DNA from 2 places in the Paenibacillus sp. Marseille-P2973 genome. Region 1 is predicted to be linked to the other one. Evidence: riboswitches for the same ligand, from Rfam matches in the RefSeq annotation. Region 1 holds a riboswitch; the other holds the start of a gene.
The links. A riboswitch is a leader RNA that binds a small molecule or an ion and turns the genes downstream of it on or off. The one in region 1 is predicted to bind cyclic di-GMP.

Region 1 (15,241 bases):
CCGGCTTTAAATCACCAAATACCCATCCGTTCTCATGAAGCTGCCGGAGTTGCCGCAACAGGTGAAGGCCGGCGATGCTTAGCCAGGGTCCTCCCCTTTTGGCAAGGAAAGATCGGAGCGGATCCCCTTTAACATATCGCATAACATAGAAAGGAATCTCCCTTCCTTGGAGGGAGTAGTCATCTACCTCCACCAGATAAGAAAGATCCCGTCCCGCGCTGCCGCGCCGGCGGCCCTGACGCTGCAGCGCCTTTAACACATTGATTTCCGATTGTATATCCACCGTGTCGAAGCCCATTTTGAGCGCATACAGCTTGGCATTATCCAGCTGCTTCACCAAATATACGACTCCGTTCGCTCCCCGTCCGAGCAGACGCTGAATCATATAGCGCCCGCCATTCCAGCGACCGGTCACCACCGTTCCTTGCGTCAGAGCCGATTTAGACGACGTAGTCACCGAGTATCCCTTCTCCTCTGCCTGTTTCCTCCGGCCAGTTCTTGGATTCATGTCCCTTCAGTGTACCATATTGGAAGAATTCAATCACCTTCAGGATCGCCGGACCGGTTGGCGTGGCACCCCGCATGGAAAGCCGCTGAAAAATCGAGCGTACCGTTCCGAGATCGGTTGTCCAATCCAGATCCAATACGGCATCCTCGCCGCTGTGCGGCCCCGGGAAATGAAATACGGCCAAGCGGCTGTCTCCTTTTCGGGCACCCAAACTAAGCATCATATCGCGGATAGCCTCTTCCACAGCAGCCAGTTTCGGCTTCATGCTGGCACTTGCGTCTATCAATAACGCAATCTCAAGGGTACTGGTCTCGCTGAGCTCGTCAATCACCTCGACGACCTGGGAACGTTGATCAGGAGGCAGGTCTTCGACGGAAGAATTACCCAAAATTTGTCTCAACTCTTTATTAACCGCGTGCTGAATTGTCTGAACCACGGTTTTCCGGGTCATCATCTGCATCGTCTGAGCCAGCTTTTGCGTGCCCGACAATCTGCTCATCCCGCCGCCGGCTTTAGCAATTTCGGCAATCTCCAAACTGCCGAGCTCTCCGATGGTGCCGTAATCGACGATTCCCACTACATTGACAATAATCCCCTCTTGCTTGGCCAGCGCCGCGGCCATAATCGGGCTCTCTCCAACATTGGAACATCCATCCGTGATCAGCATGATTTGCTTCATTATGAATCCCGCCTTTTTTAATATGAATGATTCGAAAGACTCTCATCTCTATCATTTCCAGTTAAGAGAGAATTCAAACTTAAAAAGGGCGGGTCCAACTATATATTCATGATCTGATGGCAAAAAGACGGCCTACCAAGCCCAAACAAACGGGTTAGGGTAAGCCGTCTTCTCGTTACTGCTCGATCAATACTTTCGGTTTTGGAAAATATCCTACGGAAACGGCGTGATCGGCCAAACGGGTCATATATTCCCGATCGGGTTCCTTACACACTACAGGGGTACCCTGGAGATACTCCACGGTGTGCGGGCACGCAAAGCGATAAGGAGAGTTCTTCGCTCCATCACCCTCGAGCTGGGCCATCGCCAGCTCCATTCCCGTACTATCCTTCGGCACATTGGAATCCAGCAGCCAGGACTCATATTCCGGCCAGTCGAGAAGATCGATCTGATAACCGTATTGCCGGAAGTAGTCTATCATCTGCGTGTAAGAGAGCTGAACCGGATTACAAATATGGAAAAGGCGGCCGGCCGTTTCCTTTTGCAAGGCCAGGGCAGTTATCGCCTCGGCTGCATAGTTTACCGGCGTTATGTCGACCTGCCAGCTGACACTTGGTGCTTTGCCCAGCAGGATCATGGCCTTCAGCATTCTATAGAAGGCATTATTATCGATATTCCGCTGAAAAACGCCGGTCTCTGAATGGCAGGACAAGTTACCGACGCGATATACCGTAACCGGGACGCCCTCTTCCTGACAGGTTCTAACGACAAGCCGCTCCGCAGCAAGCTTGCTGTTCGTATAGACGTTATCGGTCGATACCGTATCGTCATAGCCGTCAAAGCCGGTAAATCGCTCCCATTGCCCGCCAAATGCCAGATCTTCCGGAATCCCGAGCGTGGACACATAATGGAACCGGGTTTTCTTGAAACGGGCCAGCCCCATCAGTCGGTCGGTACTTTCCACATTCACCTTGGCAAAATACTCGGGATCGCCGAAATGCTTCACCTCAGCCCCGCAGTGTACGATGGAATCGATTTTGTCTTCGAGCAGGCTCAAGACGCGTTCATTCAGTCCCAGATTCGGCTGTTCCAGATCTCCTTGTACCGCAAATACGCGGCCTTCCATCAAGGAGTCGATCTCCGGACCGAAATATCCCCTCATTACCTTACTTAGTCTCTGGTAAGGATCCTCGCCCTGTACCGGACGAATCAGGCAGTAAACCAAGGAATCCGTGGTGCGGAGCCATTCCCGCAGCAGCGACGACCCTAAATAACCCGTCGCTCCCGTAAGGAGAATATGACTCTGCCGACCTTCGTTATATTCGGTCAGTGACTCATTACCGAAGCTGCGGGGGTACTCAGCCAGATCCACAATTTCTCCCAAACGGCCGGGGGCTGCATGTTCTCCCGACGCCGTATGTTTCAGTTCGGTCACGCGATCCGCCAGCTTCGATATGGTTGGATAGCTGAAGAAGTCGCTGATTTTCAGCATCGGAAAGCTGGGCTTCAGCAGCACGAGCGTCTCCAGGATTTTAAGAGAATGCCCGCCAATCTCAAAAAAGTCATCATGGATTCCAATAGATTTACGGCGAAGCACATTTTCCCATGCCGTTGCTATTTCCTTCTGCAGTTCATTCTCGGGTGCCGCAAAATCCGCATTCTCCTCTTCTTCGAAAGCCGGGATTTCCATCACGCCGAGACGCTTCCGGTCAATTTTGCCCGTTGGGGAGAGCGGCATTACATCCAGGCATACAAAATAACTTGGAACCATGTACGCCGGAACCTTTGTCTTCAAAAAGGAGGCAAGCTCCGTCTTCCCGGCGGATACGCCACCTTTTAATGTATAAAAAGCGGCAAGCAGCTTCTCGCCCGATTCATCCTCTTTGACGATGATCGCCGTATCCCTGATCGCATCGTGTTTAGCCAAATTTTCTTCAATTTCACCGATCTCGATCCGGTAGCCGCGAATTTTGACCTGAAGATCTTTCCTTCCGACATACTCGATTCCGTTTTCCTGCAGTCGAACAAGATCTCCGGAACGGTAATATTTTTTGCCAGAGTCCGGATTCACGGGATCCGTAACGAAGACCTCTTCGGTTTTCCCGGGCTGATTGAGATATCCTTTAGCCAAACCGACGGAATGAATCAGCAATTCGCCCACCACGTTCAAGGGGCACAGCTGGTCTTTTTCGTTCACGATCAGAACCTCGTAATTCGCAAGCGGCTTGCCGATGCTAACCGTGGTCCATTCATCCGGTACCGGACCTTCAATGATATGAGTTGTCGTTGCGACCGTTACTTCCGTAGGCCCATAGGCGTTCACGATAATCGGCTGATGCGTGAGCTTCTTTTGCAGCGTACGTACCGATTCTCCCGGCAGAGCCTCCCCGCCGATGACAAAGCTTTGAATCTTTACATAGCGGGCCGCTTCTTCCACGCTTAAATAGGAAGATAGCTGGTTGAAGAATACGGTTGGTAAAATTCCGATTCGCGTAGCCCCCGTCTCTTCAATTGCCGACGTAAAGGAGTCGACCGAATACCGCTGCTCGTTGGACAACAGATGTAATCTTGCTCCGCAGCAAAGCGCACTAAAAATATCGTATACCGATGCGTCAAAGCTAAACGTGGAATACTGAAGGATCACATCCTGCTCTGTCATGTGAAGTTGCTCTATGGTAGCCAGCGCCAGATTGACAACGCCGGCATGCGGAATGAGGACTCCTTTCGGTCTTCCCGTCGTCCCTGACGTATAAATCACATAGGCCATATCTTCGGAAAAAATCTCAACGATGTCCGGTTCGCCCGTGTCTGCATCTGCGTCTCCGTCAAGTTGAGTATCCAGACATAAGAGAGAAACATCGCCGCTGCCTTCATCCAATAAAGCGGACAACTGCGGTGTATATGATTCCTTCGTAATTACGATGCGGGAGGAGGTATCGGCAATGATATAGGCATTCCGGTCCTCCGGATGCTCCGGATCGAGCGGTACATAAGCGCCGCCGGCTTTGACGACACCAAGCATCCCGATAATGGCTTCCATACTCCGTTCCATAAAGATGGATACGAAATCACCCTTCTTAAGACCTCTGTTCAACAAGATCCGGGCTACCTGATCCGACAAGCGGTTCAATTCCGCATAGGTCAGCCGCCGGTCCCCGGACGATAATGCAACCCGGTCCCCGCAGCGCTCCACGGCGAGGCGCAGCATGTCCGGAATATGCTGCGGCATGGACGGCCATGTTTTCTTTGTATTGTTCAGCTCCGTATAGGCTTCGACATCTTCTTCCGTCAAAATGCGAATATTGCCTATAGCAGCATTCTCATCGGCCATAGCCGCAGTTACGATACATTCAAAATGGGAGGCAAACTTCCTGACCGTACTCTCTTTAAACAGGTTTTTATCGTAGGTAATATGGAGCAGGCCTTCGCCTTCCACCAGCTTCACATGCCAATTCAGGCAGCTTGCCCCATAGGAGGTGTCCTCGCCGAATATCGTCTGAATCAGAGGAGATTGCCCGGTCAACCGCTCAATTTCTTGCAACGGCAAAGCGGCAAAATCCAAGGCCTCCCATTTATCCAACAGTGTCCGATACAGATCCTTGAATGAAGTCCCCGCCTCGCAACGCACCCGCAGCGGCAACAGCCTGTGCTGAGCATCCTTTACTCCGACAATCTGGTCCTGCTCCCCGCTCATCCGATATAAAAAGGCAAAATAGCAGGCCAGCATCCATGTGTTGTAGTCATATCCCTCGGAAATACGGGTTAATTCCCCTGCGTTGACATTCAGTCTGAAGACGGTTTCCCTTCTATCCCGTCCGGAATTCATTCGGGGATAATCCGTGTAAATATCAAGTCCGGACAAAGGCGGCTGCAGCTCATTTACCCAAAAATCCCGGACAATGCGGTCCATTAGTAAGGTACCCACTCCAATTCAACTCCTTGTATCTCTCTCTATAATTTGAGGCCTTCCACAACTTTCTCCAATTTTCCGGAAATTTGGTTCAAACTCTCCGCCGAATCCACGATTTTACCTGCAGAGGAACGCTGCTCCAGGGCACTGGATTTAATATGTTCCGAAATGTCGGCGTTTCTCTCCGCAAAAACGGAAATTTGCTTGATCGTAGCCGTGATCTGCTCTGTCTCTGCCGCCATTTCTTCAGTCGATGCCGAGACCTCCTGAATTTGGCTTGTAATCGCATCGGTTGCGTGCAAGATGCTATAGAACAGTTCTCCCGTTTCCTTCACTACATCGATTCCTGCCTCGACATTGCGTTGTCCTTCAGTGATGGCCGTCACGGCCGTCATGGTCTCGGATTGGATATACCGAACCAGGTCGGCGATTTTCTCCGCCGATTTCCCGGATTCTTCAGCCAGTTTTTTCACCTGATTCGCTACGACTGCAAATCCGCGCCCTTCGTCACCGGCTCTGGCTGCCTCAATACTCGCATTAAGCGATAAAAGATGCGTTTGCGAAGAAATCTGTGTAATGACTTGTACAATCTCCTCGATCTCCCCGGAGCGTTTCTGAAGTTGTTCTATTGAAGTCACCGAATTTTGAACCGATTGTTGGAGCGAATCCATCTGTCTCATCACTTTACTGATGTTATCGCCGCCCAGTTCGGACTGCTCCTTCATTTGAAGGGAGGCCTCCGACAAGGAGGAAGTACTTCCGGCAATCGTCGATACCCCGGAATTGATTTCTTCAAGGGAAGTTACGCTTTCTCCAATCGATTTGCTCTGCAGGGATACCTTTTCCGAAATTTCCTCGATATGATTGGTAATGTTCATGGAGCTTTGGTGATTTTCTTCGGAAGTCGTAAATAAGACACGTGCCTGTTCTGCCGATTGGGTCGAAACCGCCTTCAGGGTCATGATCATTTCCTTCATATTCGCAACCGTAGCGTTAAACTTCGCGTTGACCTGACCGAGTTCGCTCTCGCCTGCTTTTAACTGCACGCCAAAATCACCCTGGCTGAGCTTATCCAGTGCTTTCATCAAGTCTTTGACCGGCGCGAAGGTTCTGCGCATCGTAATATATTGAAACGATAGAATCACAAGCAAGATAGCAACCAATGCAAGAGAAGTATATTTCAACAGATCCTGCTGCCCGTTAAGGATAATGCTCGCATCAAAGTCCATACCCATATAAGCAAATACTTGTCCGCTTGCATCCTGGAACGGGTACAATACCGTCAGCCACGTCCCATAATCGTCCTTATATGGCTTCGTAAAGGTAATCTGTTTTGTTTTCAACATTTCCTGGACGCCCTTCACATGAAATGCAGGTTGTCCCAGTTGATCCCCCAAGTGAAGACCTTCTCCCTCAAACATATCCAGGATGGCCGTTGGGAAAGCAATCATAAGCGTGCTGTTATCCACTACTTCAGATCCGAAAATATAACCTTGCGCTACATTAGGATGCGTGGCGGATAATTCATCGAATATACCCGTCAATTTCTTCTGGATCGGTGCATTGCGGTCTGTTGTCTTCATAGCCTCCGCGGCTTCAGCCGGAGTAACCTTGTTCATCCAGGCCTCCATGACCTCCTGTGAATCCGACTCCAGCTGATTGGTCAATACTCCGCCTTGGATATAAAAGCTGGATGCAATCAGAATTACGCCAGTCATCAGGATGGAGGCGCTTGTCAAAATCATGTTCTTCGTTACGATACTCCAGCGGCGGATTCCGCCCAGTTCTTGCGGCAACTTCATTACTATGTCTCCTCTTTCTGTCTATAAATGTGTAAAGGCTGCATACCCTGCATCGTCAAAATGCCCCGGCGCTCCCCTCCCTTCCTTCTAATGGCGCAAGAATCTCCCGAATTTAGGCAAAAAAAAAGATAACCTCTAGTAGTAAATACTATAGGTTACCGTTTTTTAGGCAACTGGCTGACATTTCCCCCTAATGGGGGGGATTTAGTCCCTATAGTTTTGCGTCACTGCCTTTCGGCAGTTTTGCCAAATTATATCTAAAATTTTTGAGAAATAGTGCTATATTTGGTTCTTTATTAGAACGATAGAGTCAATTTTACTACAAACTTGAAATCATTCCCATGTAAAATAAACCAATTGTTTGTCTATTTTATGACTTTATGACTAAACAGACCTATTCCTTGCTACACGACCCTCCTACCCAATGCCTAGCTAACTGTCCTCGGCCGTTCCAACCGGGTAATTCCGGGAATATGAAGCGTGGACCATTGAGGCATGAAATGATCGATCTTCGCGACCGCCACGGTCATGTCATCCAGGATCACATTCTTTTGATACCGGATCACGGACTCCAGCAAACAATCGGCAATTTCCTGAGGATCCTCCGATTGAATCTCCTGGATCAGCCGCTTGATCCATAACTCTTTGTTTACGGCATACCCGGGTGCATCATAAATCCCGTCGGTCATCATAATTAACGTATCGCCCGGATGCAGCTGAACCGTCACCAAATCCACCTCGATATCCTGAATGATTCCAATCGGCAAATTGCTGGCCGAAACCGGAATCACTTCCTGTCCCCTTTTTATGAAGCTAGGGGAAGAGCCGATTTTCAAAAATGTGGTCCGGGCGGAGTATTCATCGATCAGCGCCATATCGACCGTTGCGTAAATTTCGTCCGGCGAACGGAGCATCAATATGGAATTCACCGACTTGATGGCCAGGGTTTCATCCATACCGGATTGCAGCAGCTGCTCCAAAATGCTCAGTGCCGTGCTGCTCTCCAATCTGGCGCGCTCTCCATTGCCCATCCCGTCGCTGATGGCCACCGCATAGGTTCCGTTTCCCAGCTCCGCAGCGCTGAAGCTGTCTCCGGATAAGAGATCTCCCCCTTTTGCAGTGCCGGCTACTCCGGTCGTGATCTCATAGGTTTTGGCCGAACCGAAGGTTACGGTAGCCAGGCCATCGCGCCCGCCCGCCGTTGATTCGTCGATAACGGCGATATGCTCGCCCAAGATATCGGACAGCAGCGGGGCAATGATTTTGCGGCATTCATCATATCCCCGGGTATAGGCATGGACAATTTCAATTTCGACGTTGCCGTGATCCAGATTCACGATGTCTATGTTATGAATGGACAAGCCCATTTTTTCCAAAGCCTCGCGGATTTGCTCTTCCTGCTTATACATAGCCTGTCCTTCGCGCTGAATCTCTCTGGCCAGATCCTCCATAACCTGCGATACGCCCGACAATTGTTCCGCTACCAGCAGACGGCTGTCGTATATTTGCCGTTTCCAGTGCATATCATGTTGATAGAGATTGTACTCCCGCTTCATGACCTCCAGCACCTGATCGGTTTTCGTACATATTTTGTTCCACTTGGGAGGAAGTTCGCCTTTGGACAGGTCCGGATTCTCCTCCACCGCCGTCATCATTTCGGTCATATACTTATAAGTTTGATAGAACTTTCCGTCCCAGCAGGCATTGCGGCGGAAGCAGGTGGCACAGGCGTTCTCGGTGACCGCATTCATAAAATGGTCCACTTCCTCGCTCCGTTTGGCAACTTCTCCCGAGCTGGCAATCTGACCGAAGCTGCGGGACAGCTGACGGAAAACTTGAGAAAATTGCGAGACCCGGCCCGCAGTGATTTCACGCATCCGCTTGGCGTATTCATGCTGGGTTTTCGTATGATCCTGAGTGCCGGGAACGTATTTCGCAATAGCGCTAACGACTCCCTTCGGCGTCAATAAAAAGAATGCGACCGCAACGCAGCTCTCCCAGGTAGAAGCCAGCACATCCGCCGGGCCCGTTAGATAAATGGATAGAATCGACGAGCCGAGCAGCATTCCGAAGCCTACGGCCCATTTGCGTCCATCGCGCAGCATCCCGGCCAGCATGCCCGAAAATGCCAGCAAACTCATCTGGTAGAGTGCCGATGTATCGGCCAGGCTAAGAATCAGCCCGGTTACCACACCGACCGAAGCGCCGAGCGTGGCGCCGCCAACTAAAGCAAACAATAGGATTAAATATCTCGTCAAAATATGCTCGATGGACAGTCCGGAAATCTCCCAGCCTACCGAGCCTGTCATTACGGATGCCAGCAAAATGACGAGACAGACGATTTCCTCCGTTCTCAGCTGATAGTTTCTTTTCCTGTAAGTAAAGACGGGAACCGCCTGAATAAACACCAGGGTCAGAACAAAACTGAGTACCGAATCCATTACGATCATCACAAATGCATACCAGGATAAGGACGGGCCGATAACCGCCGTAAACAGAAGGGCTAAAAAGGTGCTTGTAAATACCATCAGCGGCGCATAAGATACATCGGCGCGCTCGAACGATTCCATTCCTTTATGGATCAGAAAGAAAATGAGCAGCTCCGCCGCTATCACGGCAGCGTGTTGGCCCGATACAAACATCGCCCCGGCAACCATGACCGCTCCCGTCACCGCAGCGATATCGCGCCGCATAAACATCATTACCGCAAAAAAAGCGGCGGCAAAAGGCGATAGCTCATCCAGGATCGTCGCCTTGCCGAGCAAGAAGCTCATCAACAGGAACAAGCCTGTCCACTTGCTTGCTGCAAACATTCTGCCGAACGTAATAATGATAGGAATCCCCCTCCATCCATCCCACCGAAATCCTCTCATCTGCCCTTTAGCCTTTTTCATCCCTGGGAATGGGATCACATTCCATTTCTCCATTACCTGGCACCGCCTTTTCCATTTTTGTAAGGTATGTCCCATTATAGGAGGGGGTGCGCGGAAAGTTTGTCATATACCGGAACCTGAACCAAAGAAATTTCCGACAAATTGAGAGTGAAATACGAAACATCACGAACCCATGCCCCCCATGAGGATGACCCATGGTAGGCGTTCCTATGTTCGTACAAAATGCATCCGATGGGGTAAACAATTTTTGTCAATTCATCCAAGGATGGACGAAGATTCCGTAATAACCTGTCGGCTCGGACGCCCAGACGACAAAAAAAGAATTTTCGTCGTAATTATGACGGCAACAAAAAACCGCAAGCAACAAATTGCCTGCGGTGGGTTTCAATATAAAATTGTTAAATTACATGCGTTTGGCTCCGCGTCCTCCGCGTTTGCCTTCCGTGTTCTTCTTCAGCGAAGAAATACGCTCTTCACTGTCCTTAAGGAAACGGGAAACTTTATCTTCAAATGAAGCTTTGTTCGGTTGCGGCTTAAAAGGACGTCCTCCCCGATCCCGGTTAAATCCGCCGCCAGGACGATCTCCGTCTCTACCTCCAGGACGATCGCTGCGTGGTGCACGAGGCGGTCTAGTATTAGTAGCCTCTACCGGTTTATCAACGGCTTGCTTAATGGAAAGTCCGATCTTGCCGTCCTTGTCGACGTTGATTACCTTAACGGTAACAACATCGCCGATCTTCAGATGATCATTGACGTCTTTAACATAATTGTCTGCGATCTCCGAGATGTGAACGAGACCCGTGACACCTCCTGACAGATCCACAAATGCTCCGAAATGCGTGATGCCTGTCACTTTTCCTTCTAACTTGGTGCCCACTTCAATTGACATAAAATAAAATGATCCTCCCTTAAAAATATACAGCCAGGCCTCGAAAACATGACTGCGGTGATTTGATTATACATAATGAGCCAAACAAGGTCAACAGCCGTATATCCCTATGGGCTCAGTCTTTTTAGGAGTCCGACTCGGATATGCGCACCGGAATTTCACCCGGTTTGTAAAGTCCGTATTTCTTCATCGCGATTTGACCGATATATTCAGGGTCTTTAAGACGATTTAATTCATATTTCAATTGGTTTAATGTTTGCTCATTAGCTTCCTTGGAAGCTTGCCGCTCCGAAAGCTGGAGGGATTTATTACCGATTTCTCCGGATTGGGCGATATAGGTATAGCCTGCCCACCCGACGAACAACACCATAAAGCACGTCCATAACCGAATACGTCTGCGCGCCCCGACCGATTTCACGGCGTTCTGTTTCATGTTATTCGTTTTGGCCGCTACATCGCGCATTCAGGGCACCTCCGTTTTCGTTATTCTTTGCCGAACCAGCGCTTCCATAATCCTGCCAGACTATCCCGTACAGAACGAAGCCTGTCCGGCAGCTTCAGCCTCTTCCATATAGGTCTTGTGACCCAGGTCAAGAGTTTCCAAATCGGGGACAGTGTCACCCTCCCCATAAAAAACAAAACGATCCATAGAAATCCCAGCAGCACCCGTAGGGTCTTTAGCAGCCATTTCAACGGTGTAAGCACTGCCAGTTCCAATATTCTAATGGTTATTCTGTAAATCTTTTGAACTACCTTTATTAAATTTACCACAAAACGTTCCGTTATAAAACTGAGAAACAAAAAATGAATCCAAACGCCTATAAACAAACCGAGGAATACATAAAATCGGAGTTCTCCCTGGTTAACGTGGTAAAGCGTGCGAAAAACAAAAAGGGAGGCGGCGATCCAGTAACATAGATCCAGGATATGTACACTCCAGCGGGGGAAGCGAAGCTGACCCGATACGACACGATAGCTGTCAAAGGCGATCCCCATGATTCCCCCGCATGCGAACATCCATAGGAGAGTCGCCCACTGCGTATGCAAATTCATCGGAACAGCTTCCCGAGCAGGCCTTTGCCGGGCGCATGAGCTCCCGGATCCAAATAGGATAAGGAGTTTACCAGGCCTTCAATGCTGACTAACCCCTGCTCCAGATTGAGATTTTTGATATGTAAATTTTGACCCCGGATCGTCAAATGCCCCAGTTCCGTCTGAAGCAGAAATTCCTCGCTGTCAAAACTCTCCACGTTCTGAACTCCTGAAATCTCCAGCAGCTTCCTCTGCATCAGATGCAGTTCTTGACGCTTCCCTTTTCCTTGTTCGACCATGGCATGTACCCCTCCTTCTTACCAATAGCTTATGGAAGGGGATTTATCTTTAGAACCGATTTAAAAAACTGTACGGACCTCGCAACTTTATGTAATGGTAAACAACAAAATAAAAAAGCATGCCCCGTTAGTTAAAACGGAACATGCTTGATCTCACGCCTTAATTCCAGTCAAGACCGGAGTCTTTAGCGATCGGTTCTTCCTTGACTAAGGTATACAGGGTGGCAGCCTCTTCCTTGCGAGTCGTCTCCGCGAGGCGTTCGACGCGAACCGTCACCAGCTTCTGGCCGAATTGAACGGTGATCTCGTCGCCTACCTTCACGGTACTGCTCGGTTTGGATTCGCGCCCGTTGATCAGGACTCTGCCTTGTTCGGAGACATCCTTTGCCACCGTGCGCCGCTTAATCAACCGGGACACCTTCAGGAATTTATCGAGACGCATTATTTTACGGCTTCTTTAAGTTTGTTGCCCGCTTTGAAAGCTGGAACGTTGGATGCAGGAATTTCAATCGTTTTGCCAGTTTGCGGGTTGCGGCCTGTACGACCGGAACGTTTGCGGGTTTCGAACGTGCCGAAGCCGATCAGTTGTACTTTGTCGCCGCCGGCAAGGGCATCGGTAATTTCGCCGAGAACACCATTCAATACGGTTTCAACGTCTTTTTTAGTCAAACCGCTTTTGCTGGAAATGTTGTTGATCAGATCTGTTTTGTTCATTAATAATGCCTCCCAATAATAAAAGAAATAGATGGATACTAACGGCTTCAGCCCTTATGGCAGTAAGCCGCGGAGATATCTTTGTATGAGTATTCTGCCTTAAAACTCAAATTCCTGCCCGCTATTCAACTTTTTTTTGCTTTTTCGCAAAAAAAACCGATTATTAGGGAAATTTCGAGTTATTTGGATAGCCTTTTTGGACTATTCGAGACTTTTGGCTTCGTCCCAAAGCTTGTCCATTTCGGCCAAGTTGCTGTCTGACGGCGTCTTTCCGGCTTCGCGAAGCTTGTCTTCCACATAAGTAAACCGTCTGACAAATTTCGCGATTGTCATGGACAGGGCCTCCTCCGGATCGGCTCCGATATACCGGGCCGCGTTTACGATGGAGAACAGAACATCTCCCAGCTCCAGCGTTTGGTCCTCGGCCTTATGCCCGCCGGTTACGGCCTCTTTGAATTCGGCAAGCTCCTCCTCGATTTTCGCCCAGACGCCATCGATGGAATCCCAGTCAAAGCCTACTTTAGCCGCCTTCTTCTGCAGCTTATACGCCTTCATTAACGCCGGCAAGTCCCGGGGCACTCCGCTCAGCGCCGATAATTTCTCAGGCTCGATACCCTTTTGCCGCTTCTCTTCGGCCTTCATGGCGTCCCAATTTTTGAGCGCCGCCTCGGCATCCTCGGCACTCAGGTTGCCGAATACATGCGGATGGCGGTAAAGCAGCTTTTCATTGAGCTCCTGAATGACGTCGTAAGCGGTAAACATTCCGGTCTCTTCTTCCATTTGCGAGTGCAGCATAATTTGCAGCAGCAAATCACCGAGTTCTTCCCGCATATGATCCGGATCGTCAGCATCAATCGTTTCCAGCACTTCATAGGTTTCTTCTATGAGGTTTTTGCGAATCGATTGGTGGGTCTGCTCCCTGTCCCATGGACAGCCTTCCGGGCTGCGGAGAATGGTTACGATCTCATGAAGACGCTCAAAGCTCCGGATGCGCAATTGTTCGTCAGGGCTGGCCGGAACGTACACCAGCGACAAGTTCCCGTATCCTTGGATGCGATCCAGTTCATAAAGCGGGATGCGAAGCACCTGCTCCGCTCCGGTTACGCCGAGCGCATGTCCGACAACGACCGGATAATCATCCGGGTAAATGTCCATCAGGCCCAGCTTAACGTCCGAGGCGGTGAATTCGTCGTAAACCTGGCCGATCAACGTATGGCGTCGGGGATCAAGCCGTCCTCCCGACAACTCGGAAGCGTCCAGCAATTGAAAGCCTTCGATCGGATCGAATCCGAGAGAGATAAATGCCGCATCGAGGAAGCTTTCTCCCCCCGTGATCTTCAGTTCGATTCCCTCAACCGGGCAGCGTTCCTGCAGCCGCTTTACGGTAGCTTCCGCCACCATCGGATGCCCGGGCACGGCGTACAGAACTTCTTTCCCTTCCGGGGCCGTCTTGGCTGCGGCGATCAGCCGCTCCACGATCTCTTCGTATACGGAGGGAAAGTCGTCCTTGGCTTCGTACACTTCATCGAATGAGGTGAATGAAACTCCCGTTTCCTCCAGCCAAGCCACCACCGGATGGTCCTTGGTACGTACATATCTCTCCTGCGCCTCCTGAAGCAATTTCAAGCTTCCCAGCGTCAGTCGGTCGGGATCGCCCGAGCCTAGGCCGACTACAGTTATCACTGCTCCCATTTGAGCCACACTCCTGTCTAGTTACCGGCTTAATTTGAACATTCTATCCCTTACTATACCACTTGCCGAACCGATGGCAAAAATGTCCGGCAGGTCCGCGATCAAGTGCCGTGGACGGTTATTGGCTGCGGCAAGGGCGGCGGATCTGCGTATAAGAGAGTGCAACAAAGATCTGCACTCAGCCGCTGGGCGCGGTACTCCGTTTGGCGTTACCGCAGCAGACGCAGTTTCCGAAGCAGGCGGAGCAGCTTCGGTCCGACCCGCGGCAGGGCGCCCAGCTCTGCCGCACCGATCAGGCGCGCCCGCACCGCGGCGGCCGCAAACACGGCTGCGCCGAGCAGCACGCCGAGCAGGCTCTCCGCCAAGGCCGCTAGGCGGCCCGGCGGCAGCACGGCGTCTGCGACGAGGCGCAGCAGCAGCACGGCGGCCGCCATCGCCAGGGCGGCCGCGGCAGGGCGCAGCAGCGCGTCCCGCAGGCGCGGGCGCAGCCCTGCGCGGCGGAGCAGCAGCGCGAGGTTCAGCGCTGCGGCGGCGGCGTAGGCGGCGATGCCGGCGATCGCCGCGCCGGTGATGCCGAGCTGCGGCACGAGCAGCACGTTCAGCGCTGCCTTAAGCGCAGCTGCCGCCAGCAGATGCACCGCCGGCGCGCGAACGAAGCCCAGCCCCTGCAGCAGGGCCGCCGTGATCGTCACCAGCGCACCAGGCGCGGCGGTCCAAGCCACCCAGGCGAACGTGCCGGTTCCCGTGCCGTCCTCGTACAGCATGACGTTGATCGGCCCGGCGAGCAGCGCCAGCCCGGCGGAGGCGGCCAGGCCAATCAGC
Region 2 (15,241 bases), on a different contig from region 1:
TGACCCCATTCACGCTTGTCGCTTCGGCAATTTCCTTACCTGTTTCGCGATCTACATACTTCACGCTCACACTTTGCGTGTTTGCGGTGTAGTAGAACACATGCGCTGCATTTTCAACGTCCAACTTGTAGCTGTGAGTCGGTTCCACCGCCGTATAACCTGCGATGTCCTTCGCCTTCAGCTCGATCGTTTGACCGGTTACGCCATTAGCCGTTGTCGGTTCGGCAAGAACTTTATTCGTGCCTTGCTCCAGGTACTTCACTTCTACGTTTTGTTCGCTGGCGGTGTAGTAGAAGATGTACTCGTTGTTGCCTTCGGCTTTAATCGTGTAACTGGCAGTAGCTTTCTCAGGGGTGTAACCCGGAGCGTTCGCCGCTGTCAGCTCGATCGTTTCGCCGGTCAGGCCTTTCACTGTCGTGCTCGGAGCCACTTCATCCGTCGTACCTTTTTTCAGGTACTTCACCGTTACGTTTTGTTCTTTAGCGGTGTAGTAGAAGATATACTCGTTAGTGCCTTCAGCTTTAATCGTGTAGTTGTCAGTAGCTTTCTCCGGGGTGTAGCCCAAAGCGTTCGCCGCTGTCAGTTCGATCGTTTGACCCGTCAGGCCTTTCACTGTCGTGCTTGGAGCAACTTCATCCGTCGTACCTTTCTTCAGGTACTTCACCGTTACGCTTTGTTCGCTGGCGGTGTAGTAGAAGATATACTCGTTAGTGCCCTCGGCTTTAATCGTGTAGTTGTCAGTAGCTTTCTCTGGGGTGTAGCCCGGAGCGTTCGCCGCTGTCAGTTCGATCGTTTGACCCGTCAGGCCTTTCACTATCGTGCTCGGAGCCACTTCATCCGTCGTACCTTTCTTCAGGTACTTCACCGTTACGTTTTGTTCGCTGGCGGTGTAGTAGAAGATGTACTCGTTGTTGCCTTCGGCTTTAATCGTGTAACTGTCAGTAGCTTTCTCTGGGGTGTAGCCCGGAGCGTTCGCCGCTGTCAGTTCGATCGTTTCGCCAGTCAGGCCTTTCACTGTCGTGCTTGGAGCAACTTCATCCGTCGTACCTTTCTTCAAGTACTTCACCGTTACGTTTTGTTCGTTGGCGGTGTAGAAGAACGTGTGCACTTGATTTGGTTCAGAAGTAAACGTATATTCCAGTTTATCAGGCGCCACTACACTATAGCCGTCCACGAGCAAAGCCTTCAGTTCAACTTTCGAACCAGAGAAGCCCTTTTGGAAAGTAGGGTCCTTCAGTTGTTTGCCTGAATCCTTTTCCAGATATTTTACGGTTACGGTTTGTTCTACTGCTGCCGTATAACCGAACCAAATGACTGGTGAAGGATTAGTAACTGTCAGAGTTACATTCCTAGGACTTTCTCCTACTTTCAACTGGTATCCTGCAACCGTTTTGGCAGGTACAGAATGAGTTGATCCCATAGGGAAAGCTTCCTTACCGTTTTGATCCTTGTAATACTCGCTATATAGTGCTTCTGCGAATTCCGGTGCCTCGACTTCAACGCCTTCGGCATTGATCGGCTTGCCGTTCGCATTGACTTTATAGCCCTTCATGAGGATGGAACCATTACCGATGCTTACTTTCGGCACCTCAAAATCCTTCGAAACTTTTTGGTTATTTACGTCCGTATATTCCATGGTAGTCTTACCGTTCGTAGGATAGAGGGTATTAGAAACCGGGTTTTTGGATTGGTCCATGACCACTGTGTAAGTGAATGTTGCTGGTTCGCCCTCGGCAATATTGCCGACATTCCAATTGAATTTTTCAGTAGCGGCGTCCCAAGTTACAGTCCCTTGCGATACTGTGTAATCTGCTGGACTAATTTGAGCTCCCTGCAGTTTGAGGTTGAACATATCTCCCATCGGATCAATTACTTTTGCGCCTTGTGCCGCATAAGAGATTTTCCCGGCCATTTCGCGGAAAATGGTGTTCAGCTCATCGCTGTTGGCAGAAAAATAACCTTCATTCTGAACATCCTTCAGAACTTTGATCGCATTGCTGTTTTTGGAAACGTCGAGCCCGACCGAAAAAATCTTGAGGCCTGCATCTTTAGCGAGCTTCGCCTCCGAAATTGTTCCGATACCGTTATCTTTTACGGAGAAATTGTTAATTTCATACCGTGAAGATTTGGAAAGATCATAATCTCCACCAGTTCCAAGCGTAGTTCCATAATCAAATTTCGTAATGGCAAAACTATAGCTGTTATTTTGCCAACTGGAACTTTTGGCCTGTGTTCCCTTGAAACTGTAGGTTGGCTCTCCGTCACTTAATACGACGATTACTTTATTCTGAGCGGAGCTGTTCGCCAAAAGATCGCGGGCATTTTTCAAACCTGCTTGAATATTGGTACCGCCACTCGCACTGATATTGTCAATGGAAGTCTTAAGGGCATCCTTTTGACTAGGGCCTTTAAAGTCAGAGACATTTGTGGCTGACTTATTAAAGGAAACAACGGCAATTCTAGTCGATGACCCGTTTAACAGCAAATTGTCCACGAATTTCTTCGCAGCCGTTCTTGCGTCAGCCAATTTGTAGTCAGTTTCCCACCACCAATCTCGGTCATCCATACTCCCGGACTTATCAATTACAAGCACTACATCAGAGCTCGATTTGATATTTTTCCCCTCGGCTTTGAGCGTAATTTTCCACTCGCCCGACTTGCCTGTAGGTTCTGCCGTTTTGCTTAATTGAATTGCACCGGGATTAGGCCAGACCGGATCGCCCGAAGTCGTCCCTGCTCCAGAAGCTGTCAAAGGACTAATTAAAAGTGAAAACAAACATAACCAAGATACTACAATCTTTAACCCGCGTTTCATAGGTTCCTCCTCAATTTTTCATGGAATTCCTCCCTTTCAGACACTAGTTTCTACCCTCCTTACTGTGGAGCATCTATTTCTCACGGATTGGAACCGCTGAGAACATAGGAAAATAAAAAAACCGGCTACACAGACAATGATTAATTCATTGTTATGCAGCCGGACGGTCATTAATCCCAAAGATTGTTAGACTCCAAGGCTTTGCGACCTAATCTTTCGATTAGTGTGCCAAATATTCAATTTCTAGTTAAAAGGTCCCAAGCTCTAGTTAATCCGAATTATGTAGATTAATCATTCCTATGATGGTTTCAATATATTTCAAAAAAAAAAGCTTGTCAACTAACGAATATGAGAAATATATCATATTATTTCAAACAATCTTTCCTTCGATAAATTCCGACATTCTATATTCTATCATTTTTCAATAAAGCACAAATTAATACAAATGAAAAAAACGGAACGAAAGGATGCCCTTTCGTTCCGTTTCATCACTTCGGTTCCTGCCCATCCTCTTCTTCGGTGGTTTCCGGTGACGAAACCGTTGATTCTCTGCTTTCAGTATCTCCAGGCAGAGAAGGGGTTCTATCTATCGATTGTCCCGAGGTCCAGTTTGCGCGGTTGCGGCGACTCCGGTTTCTTCTCCGTATCGGCCAGACGATGGCCAGAATCAGCGCGGCCATCAACAATAATGGCAGAGCACCGGACAATACGACTACAAGCCATTGAAGAACAACCGAGATGGCGTCGATGCTTCCGTTTAAAGCATTTTGAGCCCGTTTGAAGAGAGGCTCTTTATCTTCGTCCTGTTTAATAATCGATTTCTCCATTGGTTGATACAAACGGATTTCAATAGTAGAGAAGGAAACATTGTTATCAATATAACGCATTCTCCCTTTAATCTGCTCGATTTCCGTCTGAATCCGTTCCAGTTCGTTGACGAATTCGACCAGTTGGGCCGTTTTTGTGGCCTCTTCCACGAATTTGAGGTACCTTGCCTCCATGGCCTGTTTTACTTTAAGCCGTGATTCCAAATCCACATATTCTTCGGAAACGTCCTGTCCCTGGATGCCCTGCTGCAAGGATTCCGGTTTCAACTGCTCCAACCGGTCCAGAAAAGAAGAAAATCCCGATGACGGAACCTTGATTACAAAATTGCCGCCCCGCTCATGCTGGGATTGATTTTCCGAAAATTCCACAATGTATCCGCCGGCCAGCGTAATCAGATTGCGGATTTCCGACTGCGTCTTCCCGTAGTCCTTGACTTCCATCACTACATTAGCCCGGTAAATCAGTTTTTTATTCAGGCCGGCTGCCGAATCCGTCCCCTGAAAACCGGATGATGCGCGCTCCGATTCGGCCGCCGTCTCTCCGGACGGGACATTTCCTCCCGTATCGGCGGCCGGACTTTCGGACGTCAGACTCTCCTTGGAGTCGGACGCAGCCTGATTCGAAGTGCTGGTCGTCGAGCTTTCATAAGCCCCAGCATCATTGCTGTTGGACCTGTCGGCGCTGCCGCACCCGCCGAGCAATAAAGCTAACACCATAGTTAAAACAATTGCACGAATTCCCCATCTTTTCATTTGAATCGCCCCCTGTTTAGATCTATATTGGCTCTATTCAAAATCAAAGACGCTTCCAAGGTCTGGAAAGTTGCCGGAAATATTAAAACTTCAATCCAATATCAGAACATCGAAATGCTTATAAGTTTTTCAGTTTATAGAATTCGCCTTTCAAGGCTAATAGCTCATCATACGTGCCGGATTCCACCACTTTTCCTTTCTTCATGACGACGATCCGGTCGGCGTTCTTGACGGTCGACAAACGGTGAGCGACGATGAACGTCGTTCTGCCCCGCATGAGCTGCTCCATCGCCTGCTGGACATGGCGCTCCGACAAATTATCGAGCGCGGACGTGGCTTCGTCCAGAATGATGATCTGCGGATCGCGGATCAATGCGCGGGCGATGGCGATCCGCTGGCGCTGGCCGCCGGACAGCCGTCCGCCATGCTCACCGACCGAGGTCTCCAGACCGTCCGGCAGGCCGTCGATTACATCCTGCAGGTTGGCCATCCAGATCGCTTCCCGGATCTTTTCCTCGGATATATGTGGCAGCCCGTACGTAATATTCTCCCGGATGGTGCCTGAGAACAAGATATTGTTCTGGAGCACGATCGCCAAGGACTGCCGGTATCTCGTCATGCTGAGGTCGCTCATCGGAATGCCGTCGATCATAATTGTACCTGACTGCGGTTTATAAAAACCTATAATCAGATTCAATATCGTCGACTTGCCAGAGCCCGATTCCCCGACAAAGGCCACGGTTTCGCCCGGCTTCACATCCAGCGAGAAGTCATCGAGCACATGGCGGTCAGAGCCTTTATACTGGAAGCTAACGCCCTTGAAGCGATACGCCCCGGCGATTTGGTCGGGCTTCTGCCGTCCTTTGTACTCTTCCGTCTCTTGAGACAGCAGCACTTCCGTTACCGAATGCAGAGACTCAAATCCCTTGACCAAGTTAGGGTACACGTTCAGTATCGAACTCACAGAGCCCGTAATCATATTAAAAAATCCCTGATACATCACGATATCCCCGATTTCCATATAGCCCAGATGAGCCAGGAAGGCGGTAAAGAACAGACACCCGACCTGGAACAGCTGGAAAACGACCCAACTGGAAGAACCGAAATAGGCTTCGACAACGTCGAGTTGATGGCCGCGTTCCCGGATATTTTGCAGCGCCATATCAACTTTGCGGATTTCCACATCCTCCAGCCCGTGAGCCCGGGTAACCGGAATCATTTCAACGGTCTCCGATACTTTACCGGACATCTCCTCGATATTCTGGCGGACATCCCGGTTACGCTGAGCCATTTTGGATCGGAAGAAACGAACCAGAAAAATCGAGGTCGGCGCCATAAACAAGAAGAACAGCGCGACGATCCAGCTATTGTACAGGGTCAGCCCGATCACAATAATTAAATTGATGGCCGCCGGGATGATGGACATCAGCATCTGCCGGGAAAGAAAATCGATAGCCTCGACATCCCGCAGTATTTTGGATTGAAGCCGCCCTGCATTCATGTCTCCGTGATAACTGAGCGACAGTTGCTGCATTTTGCGAACGAGTGTGCTGCGGAGGCCCGCCTCTACATGCCGGACTGCTTTGCTGATGTAACTGATGTGCAGCGTATGCATGGGAATGTTCTGCACGATCAGCACGACGATGACCGCCAGGTTGATCCAGAACTCGCTCATCGAATGACGATCCGGATAGCTTACGATGTTAATGATATTGGCGGTAATGATCGACAATACCCAGGTCGGCGAATGCTTGATTGTATAATAAAGCGCCGATAAGGCCACTTTGCTCACATGGTCCCTGTACAATCTGGTGAGGAGGCTGAACGGTTTGATCCTGGTTCCTTGCTCCGTTTCAAATGCTTTGGAATAATCCAAATTTGATTCTGTTTTTGCCATAGGTTTCACCCGCTTTATCCCTTATGATAGTAATATGTATGTGTATCCCGTCGAACGACAGAGTTTAGTATAAGGCTCCTGCCCGGCTTTCTCTATAACATATTCGGCCCCGTTATTACATAACATTTAACCAAATCGGACATAAAGGAGCTGATAGTCAACATGAGCACGATTTATCCCGAAAAAGTGTTCCCGCATTTCCGATCAGAAATATGCCTGTTCTCGCCTCATACCCGTCACGTGGAAAAAGGTTGGATCTGCGGGCGGCATGTGCATCACATGATGCTTGAAATGCTGCTGGTGCTGGACGGAAGCCAAACGGCGATCCTCGGATCAAAGGAATATGAGCAGCAAGCGGGTGATCTTATCATTGTATCTCCGATGCAGGTGCATGATTTTCAAGTGCGGCAGGCGGACAACGCCTCTTTTTTTACGATGCATATCCATCTTGATCTTGAAGATACGGCATTTCTCCATTTGATCGGCGCACTCAACCATAGTTACTATCCGCAGGGTCACCCGTTAAACGATAACCTCGTTCCTTCCATGCGACGAATCATGAATACCCTGTATCAGGAAAATAGTCCGCGGATACCGCTTCTACGGGAGCTCTATACAATACTGGGGCATATGCAGGAATATTTCGCCGCTGCCCGGGACAAGCAAGAAACCGACTTCCAGAGCGAGCTTCCGACGAGAATCGCCCGGGAAATCCAAGGAAGGGTGCTGCGGAGAGATGAAGATGAATCAAGCTCAACCGGAGATTGGCTCGAGGATATTTCCCGCCGCTTTGGAATGAGCCGCAGGCACTGTCACCGAATCTTCACCCAGGCGTTCGGAATGCCACCCCGTGAATATCTCATGGTGCTCAAACAGCAGGAAGCGATGCATATGCTGGTTACCAGCAATGAATCGATCGAGCAAATTGCTTACCGGATCGGCTATGAAAATGTACAGAGCTTCAGCCGCCAATTTGCGGCCTGGGCCGGATGCACGCCAAGTGTTTTCCGGAAAAACAACATGGATCAATGTTTCCATTTAACGCCGATAGATGTTGGATCATAAGTAAACGTGAAAAAGACAGCTGACGTGGAGTCCATCCACGTCGCTGTCTTATTTTTATTGTTAGCTTCCTGTTTCCATGGGCTTAAGCTTGATATCGTGCAAGCAGAATTGCTGCGTTATGGCCGCCGAACCCGAACGAATTGGACAGGCCGATCGACAAGTCCGCTTCCCGAGCTTGATTCGGAACGTAGTCCAGATCGCAAGCCGGATCGGGATGATCCAGATTGATCGTAGGCGGAATGACGCCGTCATTCAGGCTCCGAATCAACGCAATCGCCTCCGCCCCTCCCGCGGCGCCGAACATGTGGCCGGTCATCGATTTGTTCGCCGTTATAGGAATGTCTTTGGCCTGTTCGCCGAACAACTTCTTGAGCGCCTTTGTTTCCGCCAGATCCCCTACCTGGGTGCTGGTCGCATGCGCGCTCACCACGTCAACCTCTGCCGGAGTAATCCCTGCCGATTGGAGAGCCCGCTTCATAGCCAGGAAAGCTCCTTCCCCTTCGGGATGCGATGCCACGACATGATAGGCGTCCGAGCTCGCGCCGTATCCGATCACTTCGGCGTAGATGGGAGCCCCTCTGCGAAGTGCATGGTCCAATGACTCCAAGACAAGAATACCGGCGCCCTCGGCCATGACAAATCCGTCGCGATCCGCATCGAACGGACGGCTGGCCTTCTCCGGATGCTCGCCGCGCTTGGACAACGCCGTGGCGTTACCGAAGCTGGCCAGCGACAGCGGGTGGATCGCCGCCTCCGTCCCGCCGGCAAGGATTACATCCGCATCGCCGCTACGAATCAAGCGGAACGCTTCGCCTATCGCGGTATTGCCGATCGAGCAAGCAGTCACCGGCGACAGCGTTGGCCCCATCGCTCCGAATCGAATGCTGATTTGCGCGGCCGCCATATTGGAAATCATCATCGGGACCAGACTCGGACTTACACGGCCGGGCCCGCGGTTTTGATAGGCCTCCATGTTATCTGTCAACGTCTGAATACCTCCGATTCCGGTCCCGACATAAACCCCGAACCGCTCACGATCGATCAGGTTCACGTCAAGGTTGGCTTGCTTTACCGCCTGTTCTGCGGCATATAGACCAAATTGTACGAAGCGGTCCATTTTTCGAGCCTCTTTACGGCCGAACAGCGCTTCCGGATCAAAATCCCGAACCTGCCCCGCAATCCGTGTCCCGAAAGCCGATGCATCAAACAAATCAATATAGGATATTCCGGATTTCCCTTCCTTCAGGTTGCTCCAAAACGTCTCCACTTCATTGCCAAGCGGCGAAACGATACCCATTCCCGTAACTACAACTCTATCCATAACAAGACCTCCTTGTAATCTCCTTGTGTTCCATCCGGCCTTGTCACCAGTTCAGCCGTCTTTGTTCCTATTGTATCCCTTCCTTATCCTATTACAAGTTTGTAGTTATCCTAGTATAATGTATAATACAATAACAGCCTAACCTTAAATCAACCAAATCAACTCAAGCCAAGCAGGACTGGAGGCAGAACAATGCAAGCCGATCCCCGTTTGAAGGCACTTTCCGAATTCTTAAAAAGCCAACGCTCCAAGCTCCACCCGAACAGCGTAGGGTTGCCGTCGGGTTCGCGCCGCCGGACGCCCGGATTGCGCCGTGAAGAGGTCGCCCAGTTAGCCGGCGTCAGCACAACTTGGTACACCTGGTTGGAGCAAGGCCGCGATATCAAAGTGTCCGCTTCGGTGCTCGATGCCATTGCAGGAGCGTTGCGCCTGAATGGCGATGAGCGGAAATACTTGTTTGATCTGGCGCTCGACAACGGATTTCATCCTGAGCTGGGCGGCGAGAAAGAAGCCGTAATCAGCCCTTCGCTGCATAAAATCCTAGAAGAGCTGAAATATTGTCCGACCCTGATTTCGGACCGACACTGCCATATCGTCGGCTGGAATCCCGCGGCCTCCCACGTTTTCTTAAATTTCGAACAGATTCCTGAGCCGGAGAGAAACCTGATTTCCCTGTTGTTCAGCAAAAAAGAGCTGCGCAGTCTCGCCGTCAATTGGGCTCACTTCGTCAAAGGATTTCTGTCGATCTTCCGGGCCTATTACGGCCAGTATGTCGCCGATCCGTGGTATTCGAATTTCATCGAACTTATGGCAGCAACCTTTCCCGATTTCCAGGAGCTCTGGAATCAAAGCGAGGTCAGTGCCGCTCCCGAGGTTATGATTGAGTTTCGTCATGCCAAAGCCGGGAAAATGCTGTTCAATCTATCCTCTCTTCAAGTCCAAGGAGAAGCGGATTTACGTCTGAGCATCTATACGCCGGCACCTCAAACGGCAACGGAAATTAAACTCAAGAAATTGATCGAGGGATAAATTTAAAGGCGGCACCCTGTAAAAGGTGCCGCCTTTAAAACTCATATCATGTTTTATTCTTCCGGGAATAAAGGTGTAGACAAGTAGCGCTCAGCCGTATCCGGCAGCAGCACAACGATGTTCTTGCCCGCATTCTCCGGCCGTTTAGACAGTTGAAGTGCTGCAAATGCCGCGGCACCGGATGAAATCCCGACCAACAATCCTTCGGTTCTCGCAAGCAGGCGCGATGTACTAAAGGCGTCTTCATCCTTCACCGGCATGATTTCATCCACAAGACTGCCGTCAAAGTTTCTCGGGACGAAGCCCGCACCGATGCCTTGGATTTTGTGAACGCCGCGTTTTCCTCCCGACAAAACAGGCGATTCATGAGGCTCCACCGCCACGATTTGTACCGAAGGATTGCGTTCCTTCAAAACCGCGCCGACCCCGGAAATCGTACCGCCGGTTCCGACGCCGGCCACGAAAATGTCAACCTTGCCGTCCATGTCTCTCCAAATTTCTTCCGCGGTCGTCTCCTTATGTACATCCGGATTGGCCGGGTTCTCAAATTGCTGGGGGATGAACGAATTCGGCGTCTCCGCAGCCAATTCTTCCGCTTTGCGAATGGCTCCGCCCATTCCTTCCGCGGCAGGTGTCAGCACCAATTCAGCGCCTAACGCCAAGAGGAGCTTTCTGCGTTCAATCGTAAAGCTCTCCGGCAGCGTAATAATCAGGCGATATCCCAGCGCAGCCGCTGCAAACGCAAGACCTACTCCGGTGTTGCCGCTGGTCGGTTCAATGATGATGGAATCCGGATGCAGCAGGCCTTTGGACTCGGCATCCTTGATCATGGCAAAACCGATCCGGTCCTTGACGCTGCCCGCCGGATTGAAATACTCCAGCTTGGCCACCAGTCTGGCTCCTGCTTCCGTTTTCTCCCCAAAATTGTTGAGCTCCAGCATCGGAGTATTTCCGATCAGATCCGTTAAATTGTTAGCTATATTACCCAAGAAAAATCCCTCACTTTACTAAATTCCGACGTAATAAGTCGGCCTTCTTTCACTCTAACACCGTCCGGAGCGGAAGTAAAATAACGGCCAACCCAGACGGAGAAATCAATCGCTTGATTTCTTCAGCAAGTTCAGCAAAGCATCATCGGACCATGTCTCCAAATCCAGCAGTTGCGAATACGGATCGCCATCCAAGTTAAGCAAACGGGCAAACGCGGGCTCGGTTTTGACTCCGTTTTGCTTTAATTCGATAACACTCCGCTTAAAACTTTCCCCGAACAGCTTCAACAACCGAGCCTCCACCATCATATGGCGGTATCCGTTTTGCGACCGGGTAGGCACAGGTTGGGCGAACAATTCCACCGGCCATCCTTCACACCGAAAATTCACTTTGCATCTTTCAATCCCGCCGACTTCGCGCCTAACCATGGTGAACCCGTCCATGTGACCGAAGCTTCGCTGCACAAGGTCCTCGAACCATTCAAAATCATGGACTTCACAAGCAATATCCAAATCACTTCCCTGTACCTGGATATCTATAGGAAAGGTGCCCACCAGAATCGGATCGAACGGTTGCAGTATGTCCATAAAGAAGTGTCGCTTCATCAGTGAATCAATTTTGCGGAAATGATGCGGTACGACTGACGAGCTTAGGAATTCTGCCAGTTCCCTCTTTCCCTTTACCGAATCGTACGCCGTATTGTTCAAAATCGTTGTGGTGCTTTCCAAAGTATCAACGATTTCGAGCGCCAGTTCTCTTTTGCAACGAAGCACCTCGATGGTGCCATCCACGCCGGTCAAACCGCAGCTTTTTCCATAGCCCTGCCCGGTATAATATTCGATAAAGCCTTCGGACCATGTTCGTGGCCGTTCCTCCACCGCCTTCCGGAAAGTACGATCTACATCCTCTTGATCAACGTAGATGACTACAGGATCCAGCTTTTGAACCGCTTGTTCCAGACGCTTCACATACCGGAGAATTGCCTCTTTCGGAACATTATGCTTGACCAGCCCTACGGTAAGGGGATTTTGGATAAAACAGCATTCAAAAATATAGGTCGCTTGCTGCCGTTCGGCAATTTCCGCAAATTGTGACCATTTCTGCACGATCCATTCAGCATTTTGTTCAAACGGCAATTCATATATATCATTCCGGAACATCAAATTGGAAAGTTCCTCGGGAAAATCCACGCCATCGACTTCTCTCAGCTTACGGTAAGGCAGAAAAAAGTGACGTCCTCTCCGGACCGAATTCTGCTCAAAAATAGGCGCAAAGCTGCTGTATTCCGAGAGCAGATGGCGGTACTCCTCTTCGGGGAAGCAGGCGACGCCGTCATAATCCGCCGGATGCTCCAGATTCCCTTCCAGAAACAGCTTTGTCTCCAGCCCAAATTCAGCTAGAATTTCACTTGCCCATCTCGCATGGGTTGACTTGCCCGCACCGGGCAGCCCTTCGATCAATACTAATTTACAGGTCATGGTGTTTGTTACCTTTCTTTATGACAATTCGCAGCTTACCTGCTAATCCAGCCATACTTCATGAGCCGAATTTCTTGTTTGAAACAGCCACTGAATCTGCTTCAACGTGACTCTTTCCGCCGAAAGCGGGGGCAATTCATCCTCGCTGAAATATCCGACCTGAAGCGTCTCCAGCCCGGCTTGCGCCTCTCCGCCCGTCACCTCGCATAGGATGAACATCTTGTATACATGGGATGCCGCCGGAGGATGATCATGGAACTTCTTGTCCAATACGCCCAGCAGCCTGACCGGTTGCACCTCAAGCCCGGCCTCCTCTTTAACTTCTTTGACAACCACTTCTTTCGGAGACAGTCCGATATCGGCCCAACCGCCCGGGAGCGCCCAGTCTCCATCCAGCTTTTCGCGGACCAGCAAAATCTTGTCCTGCTCAAAAATAACCCCTCGGACATCCACTTTAGGCGTCGCATATCCGGTCTCGCTGGCAAAGAGCGTCTTAATCTTATCACTCTCTACCTCTGTATACTGATTCATGATCTCTACGCTTAAATCCCGCAGCATCTCAAATCGCTCCAGATCATAAATATCTTTTGAATAGGCAAGCCCGGCCTGGCTAATCGCCTGGATCTGCTTGGCCCATTCCAACCATTTCAGTTGCATGACCCGCTCCCCTTCCGTGACTATGAAGATTATCCTTCATTCCTCGCATAAAGAATGTAATCGGTCATTGGCGGCGTTATATTTTCCATTCTCAAATGGGTTGCGATTTGTCCCCGATGATAGCTTCCATGGAGTGAGACGTGCGTTAAAATATCCAGAATAGCTGACGTAAACGGTTCCCCTTTGCTGCTCCGATAGGAAACCTCACCTTTTAACTGGCCCGCCCCCAAGTTTGCAAAATACTGCCGATAGCCCTCCGCGTTTACCAAGGCCAAATCGATGCAATACTGCAGATTCAAGCCTTCCGACGGCCAAATCTCCCGCGTTGTCTGCACGGAGCCATTCAGACGGGACAGCCAGACCGCTTCGGCCGATAAAATATGAGCAAAGAGCGAAAGCGGCCGTTCAGGCACGTTTTGCTCTTCTTGCAGACGATTAATAATCTCGCGATTGGCCCACGACATATGATCATAGACGCGCAACAAATACCGCTTCACGGGATCGGCTTCTTCTTCCGCTAATTCCAGAAGCTCTTCTCTGGCTTGAATCAGCCAGGAATGGACGAGCTTCATTTTATCCCGTTGGCTCCATACATGATCCAGATAAGCAAATACCGCCTTGTCGAGCTGGTGTTCATCAACCTGTCTGCGAACTTCGTTTAAATAAGGATGGTCACCGGGCAAGTCCCAGGACACTTTATCGGCGATGAAAACCACCTTATCAAACAAAGCGGCATGCGGCTTCAAAGTCGTGTGGCATTCGATGGCCCGCAAAATCTCTTCGTCCGAGATATGAAACAATTGCTCCGCCATTGCCCGCGACAATTTCTGATGCAGAATCCGAGGGTAGGTCCGTTCTTCATCCTCGATCTTAATGCCGATCTCCTCTGCCGTTTCAAGCATTCGACTCACAGGGATGACGTTGCTGACATCATGCAGCAGCGCAGCCTGCTCCGCCTTTTGCGGATCGGCGCCATAAAGCCGGGCAATACGGACCGCATGACTCGTCACTTTTAGGGTATGTTCCCAAGTATCGGTATCCTGATGCAGCTTGAAAAACGTGCCGACATCTTGTAACAGACTTCCCGTCAGCTCAAAACCAGCGCCATATTTGCCCAGTACTTGTTCATTCATAGCTTCGTTTGTATTCTCCATCATGCCGTCTCCTGTTCTGATCCCGGTTTTTTTTGCGCGATAATCAGTAAATGCTCCGTGGCATCACGGTATTGGGGGGCTTCGCTCGTTTCGCTGGCCGCTTGCACCAGATGATCGTAGACTTGCCGATCCTCATTGTAATGCCGGGTTACTTCGGCTCTCATCCCCGCCAGGAAGCTCTCCGCCCCGGCATACGAGACGACATCAAAACCGCCTAGTTCAATTTCCTCCAACGCGCGCGCCGGAATCGAAAAGTAACATTCGGTAAACCCCTGATTCTCATCCAGAGCCTGCTCCTGCAAATACATATAAATATGTTCCGGGTCTCTGTAAGAGTCGCTAAATTCCGTCACCCCCGCCTTCAGAGCACCCCAGGAATTGAGATAGGAAAACATGGCTATCCCGCCTGGTTTCAACACTCTGAAGGCGTTACGGATGATGTTTATGCGCTCCTGTCGATCTTGTACATGATATAACGGCCCCAAGAGGAGAACGCCATCGTAAATTCCCGCATCCAAAACCTGCAGATTTCTTGCATCCTCACATATGTAAGCCTCAGCTTGCAGTCCGAGTTCCCCGATCCGTTCCTCCGCTAAGGCAAGCTCCTTTGCGGATAGGTCAAATAAGGTGACCTGGTACCCCTGTTGCAGCAGCTCGATCGCATACCGCCCCGGCCCGCAGCCAATATCGCAGATATGTCCCGAATCCGGTAAGTATCTATCCATCAGCCGCAGGGTTGACAGCCATTCCACCTGACTGTACGGATCGTTCAACCGGTACCACTCCTGCTCCGCATGGCTATCGTAATAGTCCCTAACGATTTGGCTCATGCTTCAAACGCCTCCCATTATTCTGGATACTTGCTTTAAGGCGGTGCCGTCAAAATGAACCCGGTATATATCCGGCATTGTTGTCGACCTCCAAAATTCGAAGCCATACCTTGGGTCAAAGGTCTGTAACATGAGAGTCATGATATCTCCATGCGTTCCCAGCACCAGGGTCAGCCCCTCATATTGCACCAACAGGGACAATAACGCTTGGACCGCCCTGTCCGCTGCTTCCAAGCTGGATTCTCCCTCGGGAAAAGCAAACTGAGGTTCTTCGTACACTTTCCGCTTTGCATCGGCAAAACTCAAAGGAGCAAACCGCCCGATATTTCGTTCTCTTAAATCTTCAAACTGCTTAATCGGCTTCCCTTTCCAATCCGCCAACTCCTGAATGGTTTCAACGGATCTCACATAAGGGCTGGACACAA

Region 2: another riboswitch for cyclic di-GMP. It lies ahead of KB559_RS08400 (MucBP domain-containing protein); the one in region 1 lies ahead of KB559_RS22790 (methyl-accepting chemotaxis protein).

What each region holds. Positions count from the first base shown of each region.
Region 1 covers NZ_JAGQEH010000019.1:33,236-48,476, reverse strand. The annotation lists gene KB559_RS22805 (protein kinase domain-containing protein) at 1-457, opposite strand, end outside; gene KB559_RS22800 (vWA domain-containing protein) at 441-1,187, opposite strand; gene KB559_RS22795 (non-ribosomal peptide synthetase family protein) at 1,363-5,112, opposite strand; gene KB559_RS22790 (methyl-accepting chemotaxis protein) at 5,139-6,899, opposite strand; cyclic di-GMP riboswitch class I at 7,065-7,157, opposite strand; gene spoIIE (stage II sporulation protein E) at 7,328-9,826, opposite strand; gene KB559_RS22780 (S1 domain-containing RNA-binding protein) at 10,197-10,682, opposite strand; gene KB559_RS22775 (FtsB family cell division protein) at 10,807-11,145, opposite strand; gene yabQ (spore cortex biosynthesis protein YabQ) at 11,166-11,735, opposite strand; gene yabP (sporulation protein YabP) at 11,732-12,013, opposite strand; gene KB559_RS22760 (RNA-binding S4 domain-containing protein) at 12,174-12,455, opposite strand; gene KB559_RS22755 (HU family DNA-binding protein) at 12,455-12,727, opposite strand; gene yabN (bifunctional methyltransferase/pyrophosphohydrolase YabN) at 12,929-14,419, opposite strand; gene KB559_RS22745 (putative polysaccharide biosynthesis protein) at 14,629-15,241, opposite strand, start outside.
Region 2 covers NZ_JAGQEH010000003.1:294,835-310,075, reverse strand. The annotation lists partial or broken gene KB559_RS08400 (MucBP domain-containing protein) at 1-2,815, opposite strand, end outside; cyclic di-GMP riboswitch class I at 2,967-3,055, opposite strand; gene KB559_RS08395 (DUF4349 domain-containing protein) at 3,304-4,395, opposite strand; gene KB559_RS08390 (ABC transporter ATP-binding protein) at 4,514-6,292, opposite strand; gene KB559_RS08385 (AraC family transcriptional regulator) at 6,455-7,357, shown strand; gene fabF (beta-ketoacyl-ACP synthase II) at 7,440-8,678, opposite strand; gene KB559_RS08375 (helix-turn-helix transcriptional regulator) at 8,871-9,707, shown strand; gene cysK (cysteine synthase A) at 9,761-10,696, opposite strand; gene KB559_RS08365 (DUF4269 domain-containing protein) at 10,802-12,175, opposite strand; gene KB559_RS08360 (NUDIX hydrolase) at 12,218-12,832, opposite strand; gene yqeK (bis(5'-nucleosyl)-tetraphosphatase (symmetrical) YqeK) at 12,862-13,986, opposite strand; gene KB559_RS08350 (class I SAM-dependent methyltransferase) at 13,986-14,816, opposite strand; gene KB559_RS08345 (histidine phosphatase family protein) at 14,820-15,241, opposite strand, start outside.